2 regions of the Paracoccus sp. MA genome follow, and region 2 is predicted to be linked to the other one. Evidence: riboswitches for the same ligand, from Rfam matches in the RefSeq annotation. Region 2 holds a riboswitch; the other holds the start of a gene.
What was found. A riboswitch is a leader RNA that binds a small molecule or an ion and turns the genes downstream of it on or off. The one in region 2 is predicted to bind thiamine pyrophosphate.
Positions count from the first base shown of each region.

Region 1 (11,720 bases), on a different replicon from region 2:
GACCGACCGGGTGAACCTGACCCCGGTGGCGATCCGCGAGGGGCACAGCTTCGCCGACACGGTCTTCGGCGCCCGGCCCCGCAAGGTCGATCACCGGCTGGTGGCGGGGGCGGTCTATACCCGCCCGCATGAGCTGGCGACCATCGGCCTGACCGAGGAGGAGGCCGAGGCCTGCGGTCCCGCCGACATCTATGTCGCCAGCTTCCGGCCCATGCGCTCGCTTTTCGCCGGCTCGGATGCGCGGGCGGTGATGAAGCTGGTGGTGGATGCCGCAACCGACAAGGTGCTGGGCTGCCACATCTTCGGCCCCGAGGCGGGCGAGATGATCCAGATGGTCGCGGTGCCGATGGGCATGGGCGCCACCAAGGCCGATTTCGACGCCGCCATCGCCGTGCATCCGACCCTGGCCGAAGAGCTTGTGACCATGCGCAGGCCCACCCGCCGGGTCGGGGCGGCAAATCTGGACAAACCCGTCGCATCGGCTTGATTTTCCGGCCGAAGCCACCAGTTTCAACCACACGGACGTAAAGCGAGGCACGAGATTTATGGCAGGACAAGGCCCCTGGGGCGGCGGCGGAGATGATGGCAAGGGCGGCAGAGAGCCGCCGCAGGGGGGCGGCCAGCGTCCCTGGGGCGGGCCGGGGGGCGGCAAGGACGACCGTCCGCAGGGGCCGCGCCGGGGCGACCAGATCCCCGAGATCGAGGAACTGGTGCGCAAGGGCCAGGACCGTCTGCGGGTGCTGATGGGCGGCAAGGGGCCGGGCGGCGGCAATCGCGGCGGCGGTCCGCGCCGTCCGCAGGGCCCGCAATTCCAGATGAACCGCGGCACCTGGGGCATCGCGGCGCTTGCCGTCGTGGCGCTTTGGGCCTTTTCCAGCTTCTACACCGTCAAGCCCGAGGAACGCGCGGTCGAGCTGCTGTTCGGCAAGCCCGTCGGCACCGGCGAGCCGGGCCTCAACTTCGCGCCCTGGCCGGTCGTCACCGCCGAGGTGGTGCAGGTCTCGGGCGAACGGACCACGGAAATCGGCACCGGCCGCGCGGGGCCGATGGATTCGGGGCTGATGCTGACCCGCGACCAGAACATCGTGGACATGGCCTATCAGGTGGTCTGGAACATCTCGGACCCCGAGAAATTCCTGTTCAACCTCGCCGATCCCGAGGACACGATCCGCGCGGTTTCGGAATCGGCCATGCGCGACATCGTGGCGCGGTCCGAACTGGCGCCGATCCTGAACCGCGACCGCGGCGCCATCGCCGACGACCTCAAGCTGGCGGTGCAGAACACGCTGAACGCCTATGAGGCGGGGATCAACGTGCTGCGCGTCAACTTGGACCGCGCCGACCCGCCGCGCGAGGTGATCGACAGCTTCCGCGAGGTGCAGGCCGCCCAGCAGGAACGCGACCGGCTGGAGAAAGAGGCCGACGCCTATGCGAACCGCGTGCTGGCCAGCGCCCGGGGCGAGGCCGCCGCCGTGATCGAACGCGCCGAGGCCTATCGCGCCGAGGCGGTGAACACCGCCGAGGGCGAGGCCGCGCGCTTCAACTCGGTCTATGACGAATATGTGAAGGCGCCGGAGGTGACGCGCCGCCGGATGTATCTGGAGACCATGGAGAAGGTTCTGGGCGGGGTGAACAAGGTCATCCTCGACGGCGAGGCGGGGCCGGGCGTGGTGCCCTATCTGCCGCTGGATCAGTTGCGCAGCGGGGCGCCGGCTTCCGGCAACCGCAATACGGGCAACGCCAATTCGGGCAACACCAGCGGGGGGAACCAGTGATGAACCGTGCAATCTCGCTTCTGGCGCTGCCCTTCCTGGTCGTGGTGGCGGTCCTGGTCATCTCCTCGCTCTATATCGTCGATGTGCGTGAAAAGGCGCTTGTCCTGCGCTTCGGCGAAGTGGTCGACGTGCGCGAGGAGCCGGGCCTGGGCGTCAAGGTGCCCTTCCTCGACAATGTGGTGAAATACGACGCCCGCATCCTCGGCCTGCCGACCCCGCCGATGGAGGTCACGCCGCTGGACGACCGCCGTCTGGTGGTCGATGCCTTCGCGCGCTGGCAGATCACCGACGTGGTGCAGTTCCGCCGCGCGGTGGGTGCGGGCGGCATCGAATTCGCGCAGCGCCGGCTTGAGCCGATCGTGACCAATGCGATCCGGCAGGTGCTGGGCTCGGTGCCCTCGACCACGGTGCTGTCGGACGACCGGACGCCGTTGATGAATCGCATCCGCGACCTGTCGCGCGACGATGCCCGCGACCTGGGCATCCGCGTCATCGACGTGCGCCTGACCCGCACCGACCTGCCCGAGCAGAACCTGACCGCGACCTATGCCCGGATGCGTGCCGAGCGCGAGCGCGAGGCCGCCGACGAGATCGCCCGCGGTGGCGAGGCCGCGCAGCGCGTCCGCGCCGCCGCCGACCGCACCGTGGTCGAGCTGACCTCCGAGGCGCGGAAGCGCGCCGAGGTGGTGCGCGGCGAAGCCGATGCCCGCCGCAACGCCATCTATGCCGATGCCTTCGGCCGCGACCCCGAGTTCTTTGCCTTCACCCGCTCGATGACCTCCTATGAGCGGGCGCTGCGGGGCGAGAACAGCTCGCTGGTGATCCAGCCGCAGGGCGAGTTCTTCGACTACCTGCGCAACGACGGGGCCGACCGGGCCAATCCGGTGCCGGTGCCCCGGCCGGCCTCGACCCCCGCCGCGGACGAGGACGAAGCCGAGGCCGAGAGCTCGGGCGCGATCGCACCCGGCGAGGCCGTCGCCCCGACCGAGACCAATCGCGAGGGCGAGCCGCTGGGCGCCGGTGCCGGCGTGACGCTGACGCCGCTGCCGGAATCGCTGGCCGCGCCGCCGCAGGAGGACCCCGTGGTGCCTCCGGCGCCGCTTCCGGCGGATTGATCGGGACGCCGGCCCCGACGGAAGCCCGGCAGCAACAGGAAAGGCGGGACGCATCTGCGCCCCGCCTTTTTCCATGTTCCGCCGTTCATGCGCCGGGGGCCGGTCAGGCCCCGGTCATTCCAGGCCGATCAGCTTGCTGTCCTGCCGCTGCTCTTCTTCGGCAAGCTCGCGCTGCCATTCCCGCCAGATCGAGACCAGCAGCGCCATCAGCACCGGGCCGACGAACAGCCCGACGATGCCCATGGTCTTGACCCCGCCGATCAGGCCGAAAAAGGTCGGCAGGAACGGCAGCTTGACCGGGCCGCCGACCAGAACCGGGCGGATGGTCTTGTCCACCACGAACAGCTCGCAGGTGCCCCAGACGAACAGCGCCGCCCCCTCGACGGGCGAGCCGCTGGCCACCAGATAGGCCGAGACCAGGGTGAAGGACAGCGGCGCGCCGCCCGGGATCAGCGCCATGAAGCCGGTGATCACCCCGAAGGTCACCGGCGAGGGCACGCCGGCCAGCCAATAGGCCACGCCCAGGATCACCCCCTCGCCGATGGCGATCAGGGTCATGCCCGTCACGGTCGAGCTGATCGTCGCGGGCACGACGCGCGACAGCCTGCTCCAGCGGTCGGGCAGGATGCGGCGGCCGACCTGGTCGATCTGCGCCACGATCTTGTCGCCGTCGCGATACAGCACGAACAGGGTAATCAGCATGAACAGCAAGGTCAGCGCCAGATGGAAGGCCAGCGTCCCCGCCGTCACCGCGCCGCGATAGATCGCCCCGATATTCGAGCCGCTGACCAGCTGCACGATCTCGCTGATGCCGCCGGGCCGGCCGATATAGGTCTGCCAGTTCTCGTCCAGCCAGTCGCCGACCTGCGGCAGCTCGACCATCCAGCCCGGCGTCGGCGCGCCTGAGCTGTTGACCACGATCGCCCAGTTGATCCAGTCGCGCAGCTCGCGGAAGGCATAGATCAGCGCCATGGCGATGGGGATCAGCAGGAAGCAGACCAGCACCAGCACCAGCACCGTCGCCGCCCCGGTGCGGCCCAGGTTCAGCTGGCGGGCGGCGCGCTCGCGCAGGGGCCAGCTGGCCAGCGCGATCACCATGGCCGCCAGCACCGGCACCAGGAAGCCGTGGAAGAAATAGATCGAGGCCGCCACGATGGCCAGCAGCAGCCAGCGCGCGGCCGAGATATTGGTCAGAAGCGGCGGCCGGTGCAGGCGCAGCCCGACCTGTTTCGGGCTCTGCCGCGAGGCGGCGGGATCGTTCAGTTCTGTCGCGGTCGTGGGTTTCGGCATTTCGCCCGTCGTCATGGTCCCGGTCCTGACTGCGGGCGGGTAGCGCCCGCCCTGCGGCAACGAGATAACATCTCGCCCCCGGCTGCAAGACGCAATGCCGCGCCGCAGCCGGCCGGTTCCGGATTTCGCGGCTCACGATCTTGTGGGCAGGCCGTGACAGCCGCCGCGCCGCGCGCTAGTCTGGCGCCACCAAGGGGAGTCCCGGCAAGGGGCTGAGAGACCGCTGGCCTCGATCGACCCGACGACGGGCGGCGCGGTGACCCTTCGAACCTGATCCGGATCATGCCGGCGAAGGGATGGGAAGGATGCGCCTGTCTTTTGCCGGCCTCACCGCGAGGCCGAACTGCAACCCGGTCTCGCCCCAAGCCATGAGGGCCCCGATGACCGAGAGCTTTTTCGAAACCCTGCGCCGGGAATGCGCCGCGGACTGGACCGCCGCCGTCGAGCACCGCTTCGTGCGCGAGCTGTTCGCCGGCAGCATCGCGGATGCGGCGATGGCGCGTTACCTGGTGCAGGATCACCGCTTTCTCGACGCCTTCCTGACGCTTCTGGGCGCGGCCATCGCCTCGGCCGACCGCTTCGAATCGCGGCTGCGCTTCGGGCGTTTCGCCGGCATGGTCTCGGGCGAGGAAAACGACTATTTCCTGCGCGCCTTCGCGGCGCTCGGCGTGGACGAGGCGGATCGCGCCGCCACCCCCGACAGCGCGCCCACCGCGGGGTTCCAGGCGCTGATGCGCGAAGCGGCGGCGACGCGCAGCTATCCCGCCGTGCTGGCGGTGTTGAACGTGGCCGAGGGGCTTTACCTTGACTGGGCCAGCCGCGCGCCGCAGCCGCTGCCCGAGCGTTTCGTCCATGCCGAATGGATCACGCTGCACGACAATGCCTTCTTCCGGGATTTCGTCGGCTTCCTGCGCGAGGAGTTCGACCGGGCCGGGCCCGGAGCGGTGGATCAGGCGCGCGACTTCTTCCGGCGCGCCGTCACGCTGGAACGGGCGTTTTTCGACGAGGTCTACGCGGCCTGACGGTCAATCCTCGACGATCTCGATCTCGGGCGGGCTGCCGGGCGGCCCGTTCGCGCGATAGTCCAGCACGATACGCGGCAGCGCGGCCGGGGCCAGCCGCTCGCCGGTATGGCGCATCTCGGGCAGGCTCCACCAGCGGAATTCGCGGATGGCGCCGGCCTCGGGCGCGTTCCGGATCACCGGCACGAAATCCGGGGTCTCGATCAGGAAATAGTCCTCGGACTGCCGCCAGCGGCGCTGCCGCAGCGTCATCGCGACGCGGCGGCGCCAGACCAGCGGGCCAAGCGCGGGCAGGGCGAAGCCCAGTTCCTCGGCCAGTTCGCGGCGCAGGGTCTGCTCGGCGGTCTCGCCGGGCTCGGCGCCGCCGCCGGGGGTGATCCACCAGTCGCCGGTGCCGTAATCGACGCGCATCAGCAGCACCCGGTCGTCCGGGGTCAGCAAGATGGCGCGCATGGCCTGTCTGTCGATGATCCGCATCTTCGGCCGCCAAAGGAAAGGCCCCGGCCGCGGGTCGCGTTCCGGGGCCTGGACCAGTCGGGACGAGGGCTTATTCGTCGTCGCTCTCGGGCACGTCGGCGATGTCGTCCAGCGACATGTCGCCGTCGTCGTCGTCGTCCAGCAGATCGTCGTCCAGATCGCCGGTATCGGCGTCGTCGTCCAGATCCTCGTCATCGACCAGATCGGTCTGGTCCTCTTCCCGCGCCGCGGTCTTTTCCGAGATCAGCGAGCGCGAGCGGCCGTTGGTCAGGCTTTCCAGCGTGAATTCTGCGCCGCAGGCGGGGCAGGTCATCGGGTCGTTTCTCAGGTCGTAGAAGCGCGTGGCGCAATGGGGGCAAAGGCGTTTCGTGCCCCATTCCTCTTTGGGCATGGTATTCTCTTTTTCTGCCGCGTTCAGGTAAATCCGCTGTCCCCTGCCATAGCCGCGCGGGGCTGTCAAAGCCTTTTCCCCTTGCGGGCGGGTGGCGGTGCAGGGGAAAGATGGGGCAACAGGCGGACCATCGCAAGATGCGGGACAAGATGGACAGGATTCTGGTCGGAGGCGACATTCCGGTGACGCTGCGGCGCTCGGCCCGGGCGCGGCGCATGACGCTGCGCGTGGCGCGGGCGGGGGGCGAGGTGGTGCTGACCCTGCCCAGCCGCACCAGCCTTTCGGACGGCCGCGCCTTTGCCGAGTCGCGGGCCGAGTGGCTGCGCCGCACCCGGGCCGAAATGCCGGCGCTGCAGCTTGCCGAGCATGGCGCGCTGCTGCCGGTCGAGGGGCGGCTGCGCCGCATCACCCCGGCCGGCACGCGCCGGGTCGAGCTGACCGACGAGGCGCTGCTGGTGCCGCAGGCCCGGCCGGCCGGCGTGGTGGTGGAAGTCTGGCTGAAGCATCTGGCGCAGGCCCGGCTGGTCGCGGCCTGCGACCGCCACGCGGCGGCGCTGGGGCGTGGCTTCCGGGCGCTGGCGCTGCGCGACACGCGCTCGCGCTGGGGCAGCTGCACCCATGACGGGCGGTTGATGTTCTCGTGGCGCCTCGCCATGGCGCCGCCCGAGGTGCTGGACTATGTCGCGGCGCATGAGGTGGCGCATCTGGCGCATATGGACCATTCGCCGGCCTTCTGGGCCGCGACCGGGCGGCTGATGCCGGATTACGCGCGCCACCGCGCCTGGCTGCGCAGGCACGGCCACGAGCTGCTGGCCTGGCGGTTCCGCCTCTGACGTGCGGACTTGACGGCGCCCGGTTTTGTGATCACAGCTGGCGCATGACTGCTTCGCGTTCCTCGGAAAGTTCCGCCCATGAGCGGCTTTATCGCAACCTGCGCCAGCGCATCATGCTGGGCGAACTGCCGCCCGGCCTGGCGCTGACCCTGCGCGGCATCGCCGCCGAGCATCGCGTCTCGATGACCCCGGCGCGCGAGGCGGTGCGGCGGCTGGTGGCCGAGGGGGCGCTGTCGCTCTCCTCCTCGGGGCGGATCACCACGCCGGAGCTTTCGGTCGAGCGCATCGAGGAACTGGCGGCGCTGCGCGGGCTGATCGAGCCGGAACTGGCCGCCCGCGCCCTGCCGCGCGCCCATCAGGCGCTGATCGAGCGCATGGCGGTGATCAACGCCGCCATCGGCGAGGCGGCGGAAAGCCATGACGCGATCGGCTATATCCGCACCAACCTGGAATTCCACCGGCTGCTCTACCTGCGCGCCCAGGCGCCGGCGATGCTGGCCATCGTCGAGACGGTCTGGCTGCAGCTCGGCCCGACCATGCGCGCGCTCTACGGCCGGGTCAAGCGCAACGAGCCGCCGCGCCATCACCGCATGATCCTGGCCTCGCTGCGCGCCGGGGACGAGCCGGGGCTGCGGCTGGCGGTCCGGGCCGACGTGACCCACGGCCTGCGCCACCTGGGCACGGCCTGAACCCGGCGCGGCCATTTCTTCGTTACAGAAATCCCCGAATCCGGCAGCGCGGGCGGGCGCGGCCGGCGCCGGATCAGACCTCCTCGATCCGCAGCTCGACCGGCTCGCCGGCGATGACGCCGGTGCGGGGCAGGGCCTCGATGGCGTGGTCGATGGCCTCGGGGGTGGTCTTGTGGGTGACGATCAGCACCGGCGCGATGCCCTCGCTGTGGGAATGGCCGTATTGCCGCATGCGGTCGATCGAGATGCCGCTGTCGCCCAGCACCGAGGCCACCTTGGCCAGCGCCCCCGGCTTGTCGGTCAGCTGCAGGCGGATGTAATAGGCCGCCGGCACCGCCGTGCGCGCCGGTTGCGGGCTGGCCAGCGTCTCGGCGGGCTGGCCGAAGCTCGGCATCCTGACGCCGCGCGCGATCTCGACCACGTCTGACATCACCGCGCTGGCGGTCGGGCCCTCGCCGGCGCCGGCGCCGCGCAGCACGATCTGGCCGACCGCATCGCCCTCGATCACCACCATGTTGGTGCCGCCCTGCAATTGCCCCAAGGGGCTGTCGGCGGGCACGAGGCAGGGCGACATGCGCTGTTCCAGCCCGCGCCCGGTCATCTGTGCCACCCCCAGCAGCTTGATGCGATAGCCCATGTCGGCGGCGCGGCGGATGTCGTCGATGCTGACCCGCTCGATGCCCTCGATCTCGACCGCGTCGAAGCTGGGGCGGGTGCCGAAGGCGATGGCGGCCAGGATGGCCAGCTTGTGGCTGGCGTCGATGCCGCCCACGTCCAGCGTCGGGTCGGCCTCCAGATAGCCCAGCTGCCGCGCCTCCTCGAAGACCGTCTCATAGGGCAGGCCGGCGCTTTCCATCCGGGTCAGGATATAGTTGCAGGTGCCGTTCATCACCCCCATGACGCGGCGGATCTCGTTGCCGGAAAGCGACTCGGTCATGGTCTTGATCACCGGGATGCCCCCGGCCACGGCGGCCTCGAAGCGGATCACCCGGCCATGGGCCTCGGCCAGTTCCGCCAGCTCCTGGCCGTGGATCGCCAGCAGCGCCTTGTTGGCGGTCACCACATCCTTGCCGGCGCGCAACGCGGCGGTCACTGCCTCGCGGGCGATGCCCTCGTCGCCGCCGATCAGCTCGACCAGGACGTCCACGTCCTCGCGCAGCGCCAGGGCGCGGGCGTCGTCTTCCCAGGCATAGCCGGACAGGTCCAGGTCGCGGTTCTTCATCCGGTCGCGGGCGCTGACGGCGGTGATGGCGATGGGCCGGCCGGCGCGCAGGCCCAGCAGGGCGGCGTGTTTCTGGATGATCTTGACGGTGCCGGTGCCGACCGTCCCGAGACCAGCGATGCCGAGACGAAGCGGAGAGGCGTTTTGCCCCTGGTTCTGGGCGGACATATGAAACTCTTATCTATGGACGAAGCGGTGTTAGCGGATGGCGCGCGGGCTTGCAACGCAAGGCTTACGCCTCGTCGTCCCCGGCCCAATAGCCTTGCACGCCGGTGGCGCGCATCACCCGCAGCACCCGGGTGCCGATCTCGACCGTCTCCTCGCGGATGCGGTTCAGGTCGTCGATGCCCAGCGGATCGCGCTGCACCTCGCCCCTGGTGCTGACGAAGGCCGGATGCCAGCGCCCGCGATGCTCGGTCGGACGCCAGGAGGCATGGCAGAGCAGGTTGCGCAGCAGCCGGATCTCGGCCAGCCGGTCGGTGATGCGGCTGCGGTCGCGCAAGCCGGGATAGCGGCTCATGGCGGCGTCCAGCTGCTCGATCAGCGTGCCCATGGAATCATCGGCGACGGCGCCCATGCGGGTCAGCCAGGTCTGCAGCTCGGCCTCGGTCAGGTCGTCGGCCAGCCGGGCGCGGTCGAGCGCATAGATGGTGCGCTTGATGATCTCCTCCAGCCAGCCGAAATTCGCCACGCATTGCCCCAGCGCGGCGGCGAAATCCGGCGGCAGGGTGTAATGGGTCTCGGGCGGCGCGCCTATCCTCGCCATGGCCCACCGATGCGGCCGGGGGGCGGGGGCCTGCGGCCTCGGCCCGCGTCCCGCGGGGCCGGGGGAAGGACCCCGACGGATGGATCGCGCACCGGGTCTCCCTCGCCGGTGATGCCGGTGATCCGCCTGCCCCGTCCGTTGTCCATCCTGCCTCCGCGTTCCGGGCGCGAGTGTTCCACAGCGTCCGGCGACAGGCAAGGCGCGGTCAGAGGATCTTCTGCAGCAGCACCAGGTCCAGCCAGCGGCCGAACTTGCGCCCGGCCTGCCGCACAAGCCCGGCCGGCCCATAGCCGATGGCGCGGTGAAAGGCGATCGCGGCCTCGTTCTCGGCCGAGACGGCGGCGATCATGCCATGCGCGCCGGCGGCGCGGGCGTGATCCTCCAGCGCCGCCATCAGCGCCCGGCCGACCCCGCGCCTGCGCGCGGCCGCCGCCAGGATGATGGTGTGCTCCATGCAATGCGCATAGCCGTTGCCGCTGCGGAACTGGTCATAGCTCGCCAGCCCCAGCACCTCGCCCGCCTCTTCGGCGACCAGGAACGCCCGCCCCGCCGCCCGGCGCCCGGCGATCATGCGCGCCAGCCCCTCCGCGGTCTTCTCCTCGCTCGAGAAGGTGACCGTCGTCTCGCGGATCAGCGGATTCCAGAAATCCAGGATGGCGGCCAGGTCGCGCTCCTCGGCAGGTCGGATGATCATGGGCTTGCTCCGGTTGGAAGCCGCGGCCCGATCCCTCGCGCGGCGGCTGGCCATCTTCTCTGTTTCACAAATACCCATGCAACGGCGCCGGCAAGAGGCGCCGTTGCCGGCGGGGCGCCTAGGCCGCCCGCGCCTCGCGGATCAGGCTCAGGATGTCGCGCGCCGCCGAGGGGATGTTGGTCCCCGGCCCGAAGATCGCCTTCACCCCGGCCTTCTTCAGGAAATCGTAATCCTGCTGCGGGATGACGCCGCCGCAGATCACGATGATGTCGCCGGCGCCCTGGTCCTTCAAGGCCGCGATCAGCTTCGGCGCCAGGGTCTTGTGGCCCGCCGCCTGAGACGAGATGCCCACCACATGCACGTCGTTGTCGATGGCGTCCTGCGCGGCTTCCTCGGGGGTCTGGAACAGCGGCCCCACATCGACGTCGAAGCCGATATCGGCGAAGGCGGTGGCGATCACCTTGGCGCCGCGGTCATGGCCGTCCTGGCCCATCTTGACCACCAGCATGCGCGGGCGGCGACCCTCCTGCTCGGCGAAGGTCTCGACGTCGCGCTGGATCTGCGCGAAATCGTCGTCGCCCTCATAGGCGGCGCCATAGACGCCGGCCAGCGTCTTAACCTCGGCCCGGTGGCGGCCGAATTCCTTCTCCATCGCCATGCTGATCTCTCCCACGCTGGCCCGGGCGCGCGCGGCCTCGACCGCCGCCTCGAGCAGGTTGCCGCCTTCCTTGGCCCGGCGCGTCAGCTCGTCCAGCGCCGCCTGGCATTTCGCCTCGTCCCGCGCCGCGCGCATCGCCTGCAGCCGGGCGATCTGCGCCTCGCGCACCTTCATGTTGTCGATGTCGAGGATGTCGATCGGGTCTTCCTTGGCCAGCCGATACTTGTTCACCCCGACGATCACCTCGTCGCCGCGGTCGATCATGGCCTGGCGGCGGGCGGCGCTTTCCTCGATGCGCAGCTTGGGCATCCCCGAGGCCACGGCCTTGGTCATGCCGCCCATGGCCTCGACCTCCTCGATCAGCGCCCAGGCCTTCTCGGCCAGCTCATGGGTCAGGCTCTCGACGTAATAGGAACCCGCCAGCGGATCGACGACATGTGTGATGCCGGTCTCTTCCTGCAGGATCAGCTGGGTGTTGCGGGCGATGCGGGCGCTGAACTCGGTCGGCAGCGCGATGGCCTCGTCCAGCGCGTTGGTGTGCAGCGACTGCGTGCCGCCAAGCGCCGCGGCCATCGCCTCGTAGGCGGTGCGCACCACGTTGTTGTAGGGGTCCTGTTCCTGCAGGCTGACGCCCGAGGTCTGGCAATGCGTGCGCAGCATCAGGCTGCCCGGCTTCTTCGGGTCGAACTCCTTCATGATGCGCGTCCACAGCAGGCGCGCGGCGCGCAGCTTGGCCGCCTCCATGAAGAAATTCATGCCGATGGCGAAGAAGAAGGACAGCCGCCCGG
Region 1 covers NZ_CP087597.1:1,050,717-1,062,436, reverse strand. Annotated here, with positions in the region: gene gorA (glutathione-disulfide reductase) at 1-487, shown strand, start outside; gene hflK (FtsH protease activity modulator HflK) at 546-1,775, shown strand; gene hflC (protease modulator HflC) at 1,775-2,890, shown strand; gene LOS78_RS05180 (AI-2E family transporter) at 3,005-4,195, opposite strand; TPP riboswitch at 4,363-4,494, shown strand; gene LOS78_RS05175 (TenA family protein) at 4,561-5,202, shown strand; gene LOS78_RS05170 (NUDIX hydrolase) at 5,206-5,655, opposite strand; gene LOS78_RS05165 (FYDLN acid domain-containing protein) at 5,750-6,070, opposite strand; gene LOS78_RS05160 (M48 family metallopeptidase) at 6,220-6,903, shown strand; gene LOS78_RS05155 (GntR family transcriptional regulator) at 6,948-7,592, shown strand; gene LOS78_RS05150 (homoserine dehydrogenase) at 7,666-8,982, opposite strand; gene LOS78_RS05145 (hypothetical protein) at 9,047-9,580, opposite strand; gene LOS78_RS05140 (GNAT family N-acetyltransferase) at 9,786-10,274, opposite strand; gene scpA (methylmalonyl-CoA mutase) at 10,393-11,720, opposite strand, start outside.
Region 1: it holds a riboswitch for thiamine pyrophosphate, as region 2 does, so the genes downstream of both, LOS78_RS05175 (TenA family protein) here and thiD (bifunctional hydroxymethylpyrimidine kinase/phosphomethylpyrimidine kinase) in region 2, are expected to answer to the same signal.

Region 2 (11,720 bases):
ATTCAAGCTCATCTCTACGTGGGAGATGAACTTGGCACGCAACCTGATATCCGACGATGAGTGGACCTTCTTCGAGGGCTTCATTCGTGCCGTCCGGCACCCTAACGGGCGGAAACCTGCGGACCATCGTCTTGTTCTGAATGGTATATTCTGGATCGCAAGGACTGGTGCGCCATGGCGCGATCTGCCCGAAGAGTTTGGCAAGTGGTCCTCGGTCTACCGTCAGTTCCGCCGCTGGACTTTGGCGGGACTGTGGGAGGATATCCTGGATGCGCTGAACCACGCTGGGATCGCGCCAGACAAGCTCCAGATGGTTGATAGCACTGTGATCCGCGCCCATCATCATGCGGCGGGCGCAAAAGGGGGACTCCGAAAGAGGCTCTTGGCCGTTCGAGAGGTGGCTTCTCGACCAAGATCCATCTCCGCGTCAACGGCGCAGGCCTCCCGATGAGGACCGAGATCACGCCGGGGCAGGATTCCGACTACACCGGCTATGATATGGTGATGGCCGACAACCTGCCGCAACCAGCAGTTCTGGTCGCCGACAGGGGCTATGACTCTGATAAAATTCGGGAAGACATCGAGAGCCGCAACGCCCTGCCCATGATACCGATGCGAAGGAACCGAAGGGTGCGCAAGGCTGTCGACATGACCATCTACACCCTGCGCAACATGGTCGAGCGCTGCTTCAACAAGCTGAAAAATAGCCGCCGCCTTGCAACCCGCTACGACAAAACCGCCGAAAGCTTCCTTGGCTTCGTCGACGTCGCCTGCATCAGGCTCTGGCTCCGCCATTTGTCAACATGACCTAGTCACACCGATATCGATCATTTAACAGCAGCTTTCCGCAAAGCAGACCTGCTACCTGCCGGCCCTCTTCAAATCACCCCGCGCCGCGCCAGGTCCCGGCCCAGCGCCTCGGCGCCGGTAAAGTGAATCCCGTCCATGCCCAGCGCGCGGGCGCCCTCGACATTGGCCGGGCTGTCGTCGACGAAGATGCAGTCCCCGGGCCGCAGCCCGTTGCGGTCCATCAGCAGCTGGAAGATCGCCGGATCGGGTTTCAGCACGCCGACCTGGCCCGAGACCAGGATGTCGGCGAACAGCCCGCCCAGGCGGGGATGCAGTTCCAGCGCATGCGGCCAGGTCTCGGCCGACCAGTTGGTCAGCGCATAAAGCGGCACGCCGCGCGCCAGCAGCGCCTCGGCCACCGCCCAGCTGCCGGGCACGGTCTTTTCGATGGTGACGGGAAAGGCCGCCAGATAGCCCGCCAGATGCCGCGCCTCGTCGCCATGCTCGGCGCGGGCGGCGGCCAGCCCCTCGGCAAAGCTGCGCCCGCCGTCCTGCATCCGGTTCCAGCCGGGAAAGTCGATGCGGGCCATCCAGGCCTCGGCCTCGGTCCGGCTGGTGAAGACATCCGCAAAGGCCAAGGCCGGATCCCAGTCGATCAGCACCCCGCCCAGGTCGAAGATCACGCTTTTCATCGCATCCTTCCCTTTCCACCGGGCCCAGATCGGCCGGAATTCCGGGCGGTGTAAAGCCCGAAACCGCCGCCGCGCGCCCGCCCTCTTGCCCGGCCAGGCGGACAGATGCGTGACACCCCGCGACGGACCGGCGGCGCTCGGCCCTTGCAAAGCGGGACGCCGGGGCCTAGTGTCGCGCGAAAGACTCATACACTTGGGGAGCCCCGCACGGGGCTGAGAGGTGCCGGGCACCGACCCATCGAACCTGATCCGGGTCATGCCGGCGTAGGGAAGGGTAGAGTGATGCGGCCCGGCAATTCCCGGTCCGCCACCCATCCGCCCCACGTCCCCATGCCCGGCCAAAACGAAAGGCGGGCCATGTCGGGATTGCAGCCCCATCCCATCGCGCTGACCATCGCCGGCTCGGACAGCGGCGGCGGCGCCGGGATCCAGGCCGACCTGAAAAGCTTCTCGGCCCTCGGGGTCTATGGCGCCTCTGTGATCACGGCGATCACCGCGCAGAACACCCGCACCGTCGCTGCGGTCGAGCCGGTCAGCCCCGCCATGGTCGCGGCGCAGATCGACGCGGTTTTCGGCGATCTCGAGGTGCGCGTGGTCAAGATCGGCATGGTCGGCGGCGCGGATGTAATCACAGTCGTCGCCGACCGGCTGGCGGCGCTGCTGGCGGACAATCCGGTGCCGGTGGTGCTGGACCCGGTGATGGTGGCGAAATCCGGCGACGCGCTTCTGCCGGACGATGCCGTCTCGGCGCTGCGCGAGCAGCTGATCCCGCTGGCGACGGTGCTGACCCCGAACCTGCCCGAGGCGGCGCGGCTTCTGGGTCGCCCCGCCGCCGCGACGCCCGAGGAGATGCGCGAGCAGGGCGAGGCGCTGCGCGCCCTGGGCGCCGACCATGTGCTGATGAAGGGCGGCCATGCCAGCGAGGACGCCTGCACCGACCTGCTGGTCGGGCCGCAGCCGCTGACCCTGACGGCCCCGCGCCAGCAGACGCCCAACACCCACGGCACCGGCTGCTCGCTGTCCTCGGCCATCGCGGCGGGGCTGGCCCAGGGCATGGCGGTGCCCGATGCCGTGACCCGCGCCCATGGCTGGCTGCAAGGCGCCATCGCCGCCGCCGATGAGCTGGCGGTGGGGCTGGGCCACGGCCCGGTGCATCATTTCCACGCGCTCTGGAGACGGACATGACCGCGATCACCATCCTGGGCGCCGGGGTGATGGGGCTGTGCATCGCCACCGAACTGGCGGCGCGCGGCACCCTGCCCCGCATCATCGACCCGGCCGGCAAGCCCGGTGCGCAGGCCTGCAGCTGGCGCGCCGGCGGCATGTTGGCGCCCTATTGCGAGGCCGAAAGCGCCGAGCCGGCGGTGCTGCGCCTCGGCCTCGACGCCGCCGACTGGTGGCAGGCGAATGGCGCCGAGGTCATCCGGCGCGGCACGCTGGTCCTCGCCCCCTCGCGGGACCGGGCGGAACTCGACCGCTTCGCCCGGCTGACCCAGGCGCATCAGCCGGTGAGTGCCGAGGAGATCGCCGCGCTGGAGCCGGAACTGGCGGGGCGCTTCCCGCGCGGGCTGCATTTCGCTACCGAGGCGCATCTGAACCCGCGCGCCGCGCTGCTGGCCCTGCGCGACCGGCTGGAGGCGCAGGGCATCCGCATCGAGACGGAGGGCACGCCCGCCGGCCTGATCGTCGATGCGCGCGGGCTGGCGGCCCGCGACCAGCTTCCCGACCTGCGCGGCGTGCGCGGCGAGATGCTGGTGATCCGCTGCCCGGAAGTGACGCTGACCCGCACCATCCGCCTGCTGCATCCGCGCATCCCCCTGTATCTCGTGCCGCGCGGCGAGGGCGTCTACATGATCGGCGCCACGATGCTGGAAACCGGCGGCAAGTATCGCGTCACCGCGCGCTCGGCCGTCGAGATGCTGTCGGCCGCCTATGCCCTGCATCCCGGCTTCGCCGAGGCCGAGATCCTGGAGCTTGGCTCGGACGCGCGGCCCGCCTTTCCCGACAACCTGCCCCGCCTGCGCCGGCGCGGCGGCACGCTTTACGCAAACGGCCTTTACCGCCACGGCTATCTTCTGGCCCCCGCCGTGGCCCGCATGGCCGCCGATTACCTTCTCGAGGGCCGGAAACCGGAGTTCATGGATGAAGATCACCCTTAACGGAGAGGCGCGCGACCTGACCGGCCCGACCGTGCAGGATGCGCTGGCCGAGATCGGATTGGGCGCGGCCAAGGTGGCGACGGCGCTGAACGGCGCTTTCCTGCCCGCCGCCGCCCGGCCCGCAACCACGCTGAAGGATGGCGACGCGCTAGAAGTCGTGGCGCCGATGCAGGGGGGCTGAGATGCCGGTCTTTTACGGAACCGAAGTCGCAAGCCCGCTGATGCTGGGCACGGCGCAATACCCCTCGCCCGCGATCATGGCCGAGGCGTTCCGCGCCTCGCGCGCCGGTATCGCCACCGTCAGCCTGCGGCGCGAAGGCGGCGAGGGCCAGGATTTCCACCGCCTGATCAAGGAGCTGGGCATCCCCGTCCTGCCCAATACCGCCGGCTGCCATTCGGTGCGCGAGGCGGTGACGACCGCGCAGATGGCGCGCGAGCTGTTCGAGACGCCCTGGATCAAGCTTGAGGTGATCCGCGACGACGACACGCTTTGCCCCGACGTGATCGCGCTGGTCGAGGCGGCGCGGCTGCTGTCCGAGGACGGCTTCCAGGTCTTTCCCTATTGCACCGAAGACCTGTCGGTCTGCGGCCGGCTGCTGGATGCGGGCTGCCAGGTGCTGATGCCCTGGGGCGCGCCCATCGGCTCGGGCCGGGGGCTGAACAATCCTTACGGGCTGCGCAGCCTGAGGGCGCATTTCCCCGATGTGCCGCTGGTCGTGGATGCCGGCATCGGCCTGCCCAGCCATGCGGCGCAGGCGATGGAGCTGGGCTATGATGCGGTGCTGCTGAACACCGCGGTCGCCAAGGCCGGCGATCCGGTGGCCATGGCCCGCGCCATGGCGCTGGCGATCGAGGCCGGGCAGCTGGCGCATGGCGCGAACCCGATCGAGGCCCGCGACATGGCCGCGCCTTCCACCCCCCTCTTCGGCATGGCGGTGCTGGGATGAGATTGCCGCGCTTCTACCCGATCTTCGACAGCAGCGACTGGCTGCGCCGCGCCCTGCCTCTGGGCGTGAAGCTGGTGCAGATCCGCATCAAGGACCAGCCCCCCGCCCGGCTCTTGGGCGAGCTGGCGCTGTGCCAGGAGCTGTGCCGCGAACATCGCGCCACGCTGGTCGTCAACGACCACTGGCAGGCCGCCATCGACCTGGGCTGCGACTTCATCCACCTGGGCCAGGAGGATCTGGATACCGCCGACATTCCGGCGATCCGCAAGGCCGGGCTGCGGCTGGGCGTCTCGACCCACGACCATGCCGAACTGGACCGGGCGCTGGCGCTCAGGCCCGATTACGTCGCGCTGGGACCGGTCTGGCCGACGATCCTGAAGAAGATGAAATGGGAACAGCAGGGGCTGGACCGGGTGCGGGAATGGCGCAAGCTGGTCGGCGCGACGCCGCTGGTCGCCATCGGCGGCGTCACCCCGGACCGTGCGCGCGAGGCTTTCGCCGCCGGCGCCGACCTGGCCTCTGCCGTGACCGACATCACGCTCAACCCCGACCCCGAGGGCCGCATCCGCGAATGGCTGCGGGTGGCGGCATGAACCGCTATGTCCGCCAGATGGTCCTGCCCGAGGTCGGCGCCGAGGGGCAGGAGCGCATCGGCGCCGCCCATGCGCTGGTCGTCGGCGCGGGCGGGCTGGGCGTGCCGGTGCTGCAATACCTGGCCGGCAGCGGCATCGGCCGCATCACCCTGATCGACCCCGACACGGTCGAGGAGACCAACCTGCACCGGCAGCCGCTCTACCGCATGAAGGATATCGGCCAGCCCAAGGTCCGCGCCGCCGCGCAGGCCGTGGCCCGGCTGAACCCTGCGGTGGAGATCGAGGCGCTGGCGGACCGGCTGACCCCCCTGAACGCGCCGGCGCTTGTAGCGGCGGCGGATGTGGTGCTGGATTGCGCCGACAGCTATGCTGCCAGCTACACGCTTTCGGACGCCTGCCTGGCGGCAGGCAAGCCGCTGATCTCGGCCTCGGCGCTGGGGCTTGCGGGCTATGTCGGCGGCTTCTGCGGCGACAAGCGGCGGGGGGGCGCCCCCAGCCTGCGCGCCCTGTTCCCCGACCCGCCCGACAGCGGCCAGACCTGCGCCACCGCCGGCGTGCTGGGCCCGGTGGTCGGCATGCTGGGCTGCATCCAGGCGCAGATGGCGCTGCGGCTGCTTCTGGGCACCACGCCCTCGCCGCTGGGCGAATTCATCCGCTTCGAGAACGGCCGTTTCACCCAGTTCCGCTTCGACGCCGCGCCCGAGGCGACCGGCCCGCGCTTCATCGCCCGCGAGGAGATCCGCGAGGACGATCTGGTCATCGACCTGCGCCCCGAGGAGGAGGCGCCGCGCAAGGCCACGCCGGACGCGTTGCGCATCCCCGGCTACGGCGCCACCGGCCCGCTGCCCGACCCCGGCCAGCGCGCGGTGCTGGCCTGCCGTTCCGGCCTGCGCTCCTGGCGTGCCGCCGACGCCCTTTCGCGCCGCTGGGACGGCGAAATCACCCTTCTTGCCCTTGGAGACGACGATCGATGAAACATCTGACCCTTGCCGCCGCCTTCGCCCTGCTGGCCCAGCCCGTTCTGGCCCAAGACAAGGTCACGCTGATCCTGGACTGGTTCGTGAACCCCGACCACGCCCCGATCATCGTCGCCCAGGAAAAGGGCTTCTTCGCCGAGGAGGGGCTGGAGGTCGAGGTCGTCGCCCCTGCCGATCCCGCCGACCCGCCGAAACTGGTCGCCGCCGGCAAGGCCGATTACGCCATCAGCTACCAGCCGCAGCTGCACCTGCAGGTGCATGAGGGCCTGCCGCTCAAGCGCGTCGGCACGCTGGTCGCGACGCCGCTGAACTGCCTGATGGTCAAGGCCGACGGCCCGGTGCAGACGCTCGAGGATCTCAAGGGCAAGAAGATCGGCTATTCGGTCTCGGGCGTGGAAAGCGCGCTGGTGCAGGCCATCCTGGCCCATGCCGGGCTGACCACCGGCGATGTCGAGATGATCAACGTCAACTGGTCGCTGTCGCCGGCGCTGATCGCCGGCCAGGTCGATGCCACCATCGGCGCCTATCGCAATTTCGAGCTGACGCAGATGCGGCTGGAAGGCGCCGAGGGCCGCTGCTTCTTCGTCGAGGAAAGCGGCGTGCCAACCTATGACGAGCTGATCTTCGTCGCCAATCCGGCCAATCTGGACGTGGACCGCACCCGCCGCCTGCTGCACGCGGTCGAGCGCGGCGCGCAATATCTGGTCAACCACCCCGAGGAAAGCTGGCAGCTGTTCTCGGCCACCGCGCCCGACCTCAAGGACGAGCTGAACGCCGAGGCCTGGAAGGAGACGCTGCCGCGCTTCTCGCAATCGCCCGCGGCGCTGGACCAGGGCCGCTATGCCCGGTTCGAGCAATTCCTGCACGAGGCCGGGCTGGTCGACAGCGTGCTGCCGGTCTCGGACCTGGCCCTGGACGTGGGGGCGGCAGACGCGGAAGCGGCAGACGCGGAAGCAGCAGACGTGGGGGCGGCGGAATGAGCGTCGCCTATGGCCATGCCTTCGCGGCCTGGCGGGCCGCGGCGCAGCCCGACTGGGACGCCTATACCCGGCACCCCTTCGTCGAGGGTCTGCGCGACGGCACCCTGCCGCAATCCTGCTTCCTGACCTATCTGGTGCAGGATTACCTGTTCCTCAAGAACTTCTCGCGCGCCTGGGCGCTGGCGGTGGTCAAGGCCGGCGACCTGGACGAGATGCGGGCCTGTTCCGCCACGGTCCACACGCTGCTGGACCACGAGATGGGCCTGCATGTGCAGACCTGCGCCCGCGCCGGCCTGGGCCCCGAGGTGCTGACCGATACGCCCGAGGCGGTGACCAATATCGCCTATACCCGCTATGTGCTGGAAGCCGGCTATTCGGGCGATTTCCTCGACCTGCTGGCGGCGCTGATGCCCTGCGTGCTGGGCTATGGCGAGATCGGGCTGCGGCTGGCCCAGGAAGCGGCGCCCGACACACCCTATCGCGAATGGATCGACACCTATGCCGGCGCCGAATACCAGGCCGCCTGCGTCTCGGCCGGCGCGCTTCTGGACAGCGCCATCCGCAAGCGGCTGGGCGCGGCGCCCCAGGAAAGCCCCCGCTGGGCCGCCCTGTCGGATCGCTTCGCCACCGCCACCCGGCTCGAAGTCGCCTTCTGGGAGCTGGGCGGCGCATGACCGCGGCGGCCTCGGTCCGCGGCCGCGCCTGGGTCGGCGAGGCGCCGCTCTTCGCCCCCGTCGAGCTGCGGCTGGAAGGCGCGGGCTGGACCTGCCTGCTCGGCCCTTCGGGCGTCGGAAAGTCCACCATCCTGCGGCTGATCGCCGGGCTGGAGACCGGCGCGCGTTTCCAGGGCGAGGTGACGCGCGACCAGCCCGTGGCGCTGATGGCCCAGGACCCCGGGCTGATTCCCTGGCTCGACGTGACCGGCAATGTCACCCTGGGCGCCCGGCTGCGCGGCGGCCTGCAGGGTTCTTTCTTGTCCAAATATCCCGGGGGACGCCGCAGCGGCCCCGTCAAGGGGCCGCTGCGGCGGGGGGCAGAGCCCCCTGCCGACCCCGCCGCCCGCGCGGCCTCGCTGATCGAAGCGGTGGGCCTGACCGACCGCGCCCATCACCTGCCCGCCAACCTGTCCGGCGGCCAGCGCCAGCGCGTGGCCCTAGCCCGCACCCTGTTCGAGGACCGGCCGCTGGTACTGCTCGACGAGCCCTTCTCGGCGCTCGACGCCCGCACCCGGGCGCAGATGCAGGACTTGGCGGCAAGGCTGCTGGAAGGCCGAACGGTGCTGCTGGTCACCCACGACCCGGCCGAGGCGGCGCGGCTGGGCGACCGCATCCTGCTGCTGCGCGAACAGGGGCTCAGCGAATGGCCCGTCCCCGCGCCGCGCCCGAAAGCCGCCGCCCGGCCCTATGACGCGCCCGAGGTGCTGGCGCTGCAGGCCGAGCTGATGCGGGGGATGATGGCATGAAGACCGTCGCCGCGCTGATCCTGACCGTGCTGGCGCTGTGGCAGGGCGTCATCTGGCTGGCGGGCATGCCGCCCTTCCTGCTGCCCTCGCCCGCGGCGGTGGCCGAGGCGCTGTGGCTGAACCGGGCCGAGATCGCCCGCCATGCCGGCTTCACCCTGACCGAGGTGGTGCTGGGCTTCGCGCTCGGCTCGGCGCTCGGCGCGGCGCTCGCCGTGGCGATGGGATTTTCGCTCAGGCTGACCGGCGTTCTGCGGCCGATCCTGACCTTCAGCCAGACCATCCCGGTCTTTGCCCTGGCGCCGATCCTGACCCTGTGGCTGGGCTTCGGCATGGCGCCCAAGATCGCCATGACGGTGCTGATCGTGTTCTTCCCGGTGGCCAGCGCCTTCCTGGACGGGCTGATGCGCACACCGCAGGCGGCGCTGGACCTGGCGCAGGTCATGGGCGCCGGCCGCATCCGCATCATGCGCCACCTGCGCATCCCGGCGGCGCTGCCCAGCCTGGCCACCGGGCTGCGGCTGGCGGCGGTCTATGCGCCCATCGGCGCGGTGATCGGCGAATGGGTCGGCGGCGCGCGCGGCCTGGGGGCGCTGATGATCCATGCCAACGGCCGGATGAAGACCGACCTGGTCTTTGCCGCGCTGCTGGTGCTGTCGGTGATGACGGTGATCTTCGCCAGGGTGGTGGCCATGGCGCTGCATCGGCTCTGGCGGCGATACGGCGCCTAGACCAGCCGGGCGGCGCGGGCCAGGTCCTCGGGCGTGTTCAGGTTCAGGAACGGGTCGACGGGGCGGCTGTCGAAGACCGCCCGCCCCGGATCATAGGCGGCCGCGAACTGGCCGATGCGGTGCAGGCCGGATTCCAATGCCTCGCGCAGCTCGCCGCGCAGGGCCACGGGCCAGAGCGCGCAGGTCGGGTGATCGCGCAGCCGCCCGCTTTCGTCGGGGCTGGCGGCGATGGCGAGGCCGCTGCGCCCCCGGGCCTCGCGCAGGCGATGCACCAGATCCTCGGGCAGGAAGGGCGTGTCGACGCTGACGCTGACCACGCTCCCGGCCCCCTCGCCCGCCGCCCAGTCCATGCCGGCCAGAACGCCCGCCAGCGGCCCGGCAAAGCCCGCAAAGCCGTCCGCGATCACCGGCAGGCCGTATGCGGCGAATTGTTCCGGATCGCCATTGGCATTGATCGCCAGCCCGCCGCATTGCGGGCGAAGCCGGGCGATCACCCGCGCCAGCAAAGTCTCGCCCGCCAGCATCCGCAGCGCCTTGTTGCCGCCGCCCATGCGGGTGGACAGGCCCCCGGCCAGGATGACGGCGGGCAGCAGGGTCATTTCAGCCCCGCCGCGATGGCGCGGGCCAGGCCAAAGACCCGCTGCTCCAGGATCACCGGCGTCTCGCAGACATAGGTCAGGGCCTGCTGGCGGTCCTGGAAGATGCGCATGTCCCAGTCGAGCTGCTCTTCCTCGGCGTCGATGGCGTCGAAATCGGGCGTCTCGGCCTTTTGCATCTCTTCCATCTTCCTGCGGTGATCCTCGATCCTTTGTGCCAGATCGACCTGCTTGTGGCCATAGCGCGCGATCCCCGCGATCAGCGCGGCGCGATGCGGGTCGATCCGGTCGAAGATCGCCACCATCAGCGCGGTCAGCTGGGTGTTGTCGGCGCCCTTGGCGAATTCGGCGATCTCGGCCTCGGCCTCGGCCAGCGGCAGGCGGCGCTGTTCCAGCCGGTCGGCCAGCGCCGCGATCTCGGGCGTGCGGGCCAGCTCGCGCACGGCCTCGTCCGGCTCGGGCCCGGACCACATCTGTCCCAGCGACAGATGCGGCTGCTTGCGCTGCACGCAGGGCCAGTCGGGATCGGCGCCGCTTTCCGCCTGCGCGGCGGTTGCGGTCGTCATTGCGGTCGCGGCAAGACAAAACGCCAGAACCAGGTATCTCATGCTCCCCCCTTTCGCCGGGCCCAGAGCCCCTTGGCCGGATCATACATGAACACGGCCCCTGCAAAGAACAGGATCAGGCAACCCGACACCACCGAGAAGGACAGAAGATCGAAGCGCGCGTAAAGGGCAAAGCGGATCAACTCAACCGCATGGGTGAAGGGATTGGCCGCGCAGATGTCGTGCAGCAGCGGCGAGCTTTCGTTCATCCGCCACAGCGGGTAAAGCGCGCTGGAGGCGAAGAACATCGGGAAGATGACGAAATTCATCACCCCGGCGAAGTTTTCCAGCTGCCGGATGGCCGAGGACAGGAACAGCCCCATCGCCCCCAGCATCAGCCCCGAGAGCATCAGCGCCGGCAGCACGGCCAGGTAGCCGACGGGGGGCGGCTCGATCCCCCAGAACCAGGCGATGGCCAGGAAGGCATAGACCTGGATGATCGAGACGATCACCCCCGCCACCAGCTTGCAGGCCAAAAGGAACCAGCGCGGAAACGGGCTGACGAGCAGGGTGCGCATCGCCCCGGTCTCGCGGTCGTAGACCATCGACAGCGAGGACTGCATGCCGTTGAACAGCTGGATCATCGCGCAAAGGCCCGGGGTCACATAGACCTCGTAAAGCACATAGGTCTGGTAGGGCGGCGTGATCGACAGGCCCAGCACGGCGCGGAAGCCGGCGGCAAAGATGAACAGCCAGACCAGGGGCCGGACCAGAGCCGCAAGAAAGCGGCCGCGCTGGTTGACGAAGCGCAAGGTCTCGCGCCGGGCGATGCCCAGGAAGGCGGTCAGCCACATGCGCGGGGTCAGGCGGTGGCTCATGCCTCCTCTCCGGTCAGGCGCAGGAAGGTGGCGGTCAGGTCGTCGCCGCCGATGGCGCCGGCATTGCCGCGGGCCAGCACCTCGCCCCGGTGCAGGATGACCAGCCCGTCCTCGGGCCGGATCTCGTCGAGAATATGCGTGGCCCAAAGCGCCGAGACCCCGCCACGGGTCAGTTCGCGGGTCAGCGCCACCACCTCGGCGCGGGATTTCACGTCAAGCCCGACGGTCGGCTCGTCCAGAAGCAGGATCTCGGGGCGGTGGATCAGGGCGCGGGCGATCTCGGCCCGGCGGCTCTGGCCGCCCGACAGCGCCGAGACCCGCGTGTCCAGCCGGTCCGACAGGCCGACCTGCGCCAGCACCTCGGCGGCGCGCGC
Region 2 covers NZ_CP087598.1:191,242-202,961, reverse strand. Annotated here, with positions in the region: one part of gene LOS78_RS08040 (IS5 family transposase) at 26-368, shown strand; one part of gene LOS78_RS08040 (IS5 family transposase) at 368-807, shown strand; gene LOS78_RS08035 (HAD family phosphatase) at 879-1,481, opposite strand; TPP riboswitch at 1,666-1,769, shown strand; gene thiD (bifunctional hydroxymethylpyrimidine kinase/phosphomethylpyrimidine kinase) at 1,839-2,666, shown strand; gene LOS78_RS08025 (FAD-dependent oxidoreductase) at 2,663-3,640, shown strand; gene thiS (sulfur carrier protein ThiS) at 3,624-3,821, shown strand; gene LOS78_RS08015 (thiazole synthase) at 3,823-4,587, shown strand; gene LOS78_RS08010 (thiamine phosphate synthase) at 4,584-5,180, shown strand; gene LOS78_RS08005 (HesA/MoeB/ThiF family protein) at 5,177-6,154, shown strand; gene LOS78_RS08000 (ABC transporter substrate-binding protein) at 6,151-7,137, shown strand; gene LOS78_RS07995 (TenA family protein) at 7,134-7,811, shown strand; gene LOS78_RS07990 (ABC transporter ATP-binding protein) at 7,808-8,599, shown strand; gene LOS78_RS07985 (ABC transporter permease) at 8,596-9,327, shown strand; gene mobA (molybdenum cofactor guanylyltransferase MobA) at 9,324-9,926, opposite strand; gene LOS78_RS07975 (hypothetical protein) at 9,923-10,531, opposite strand; gene LOS78_RS07970 (ABC transporter permease) at 10,528-11,346, opposite strand; gene LOS78_RS07965 (ABC transporter ATP-binding protein) at 11,343-11,720, opposite strand, start outside.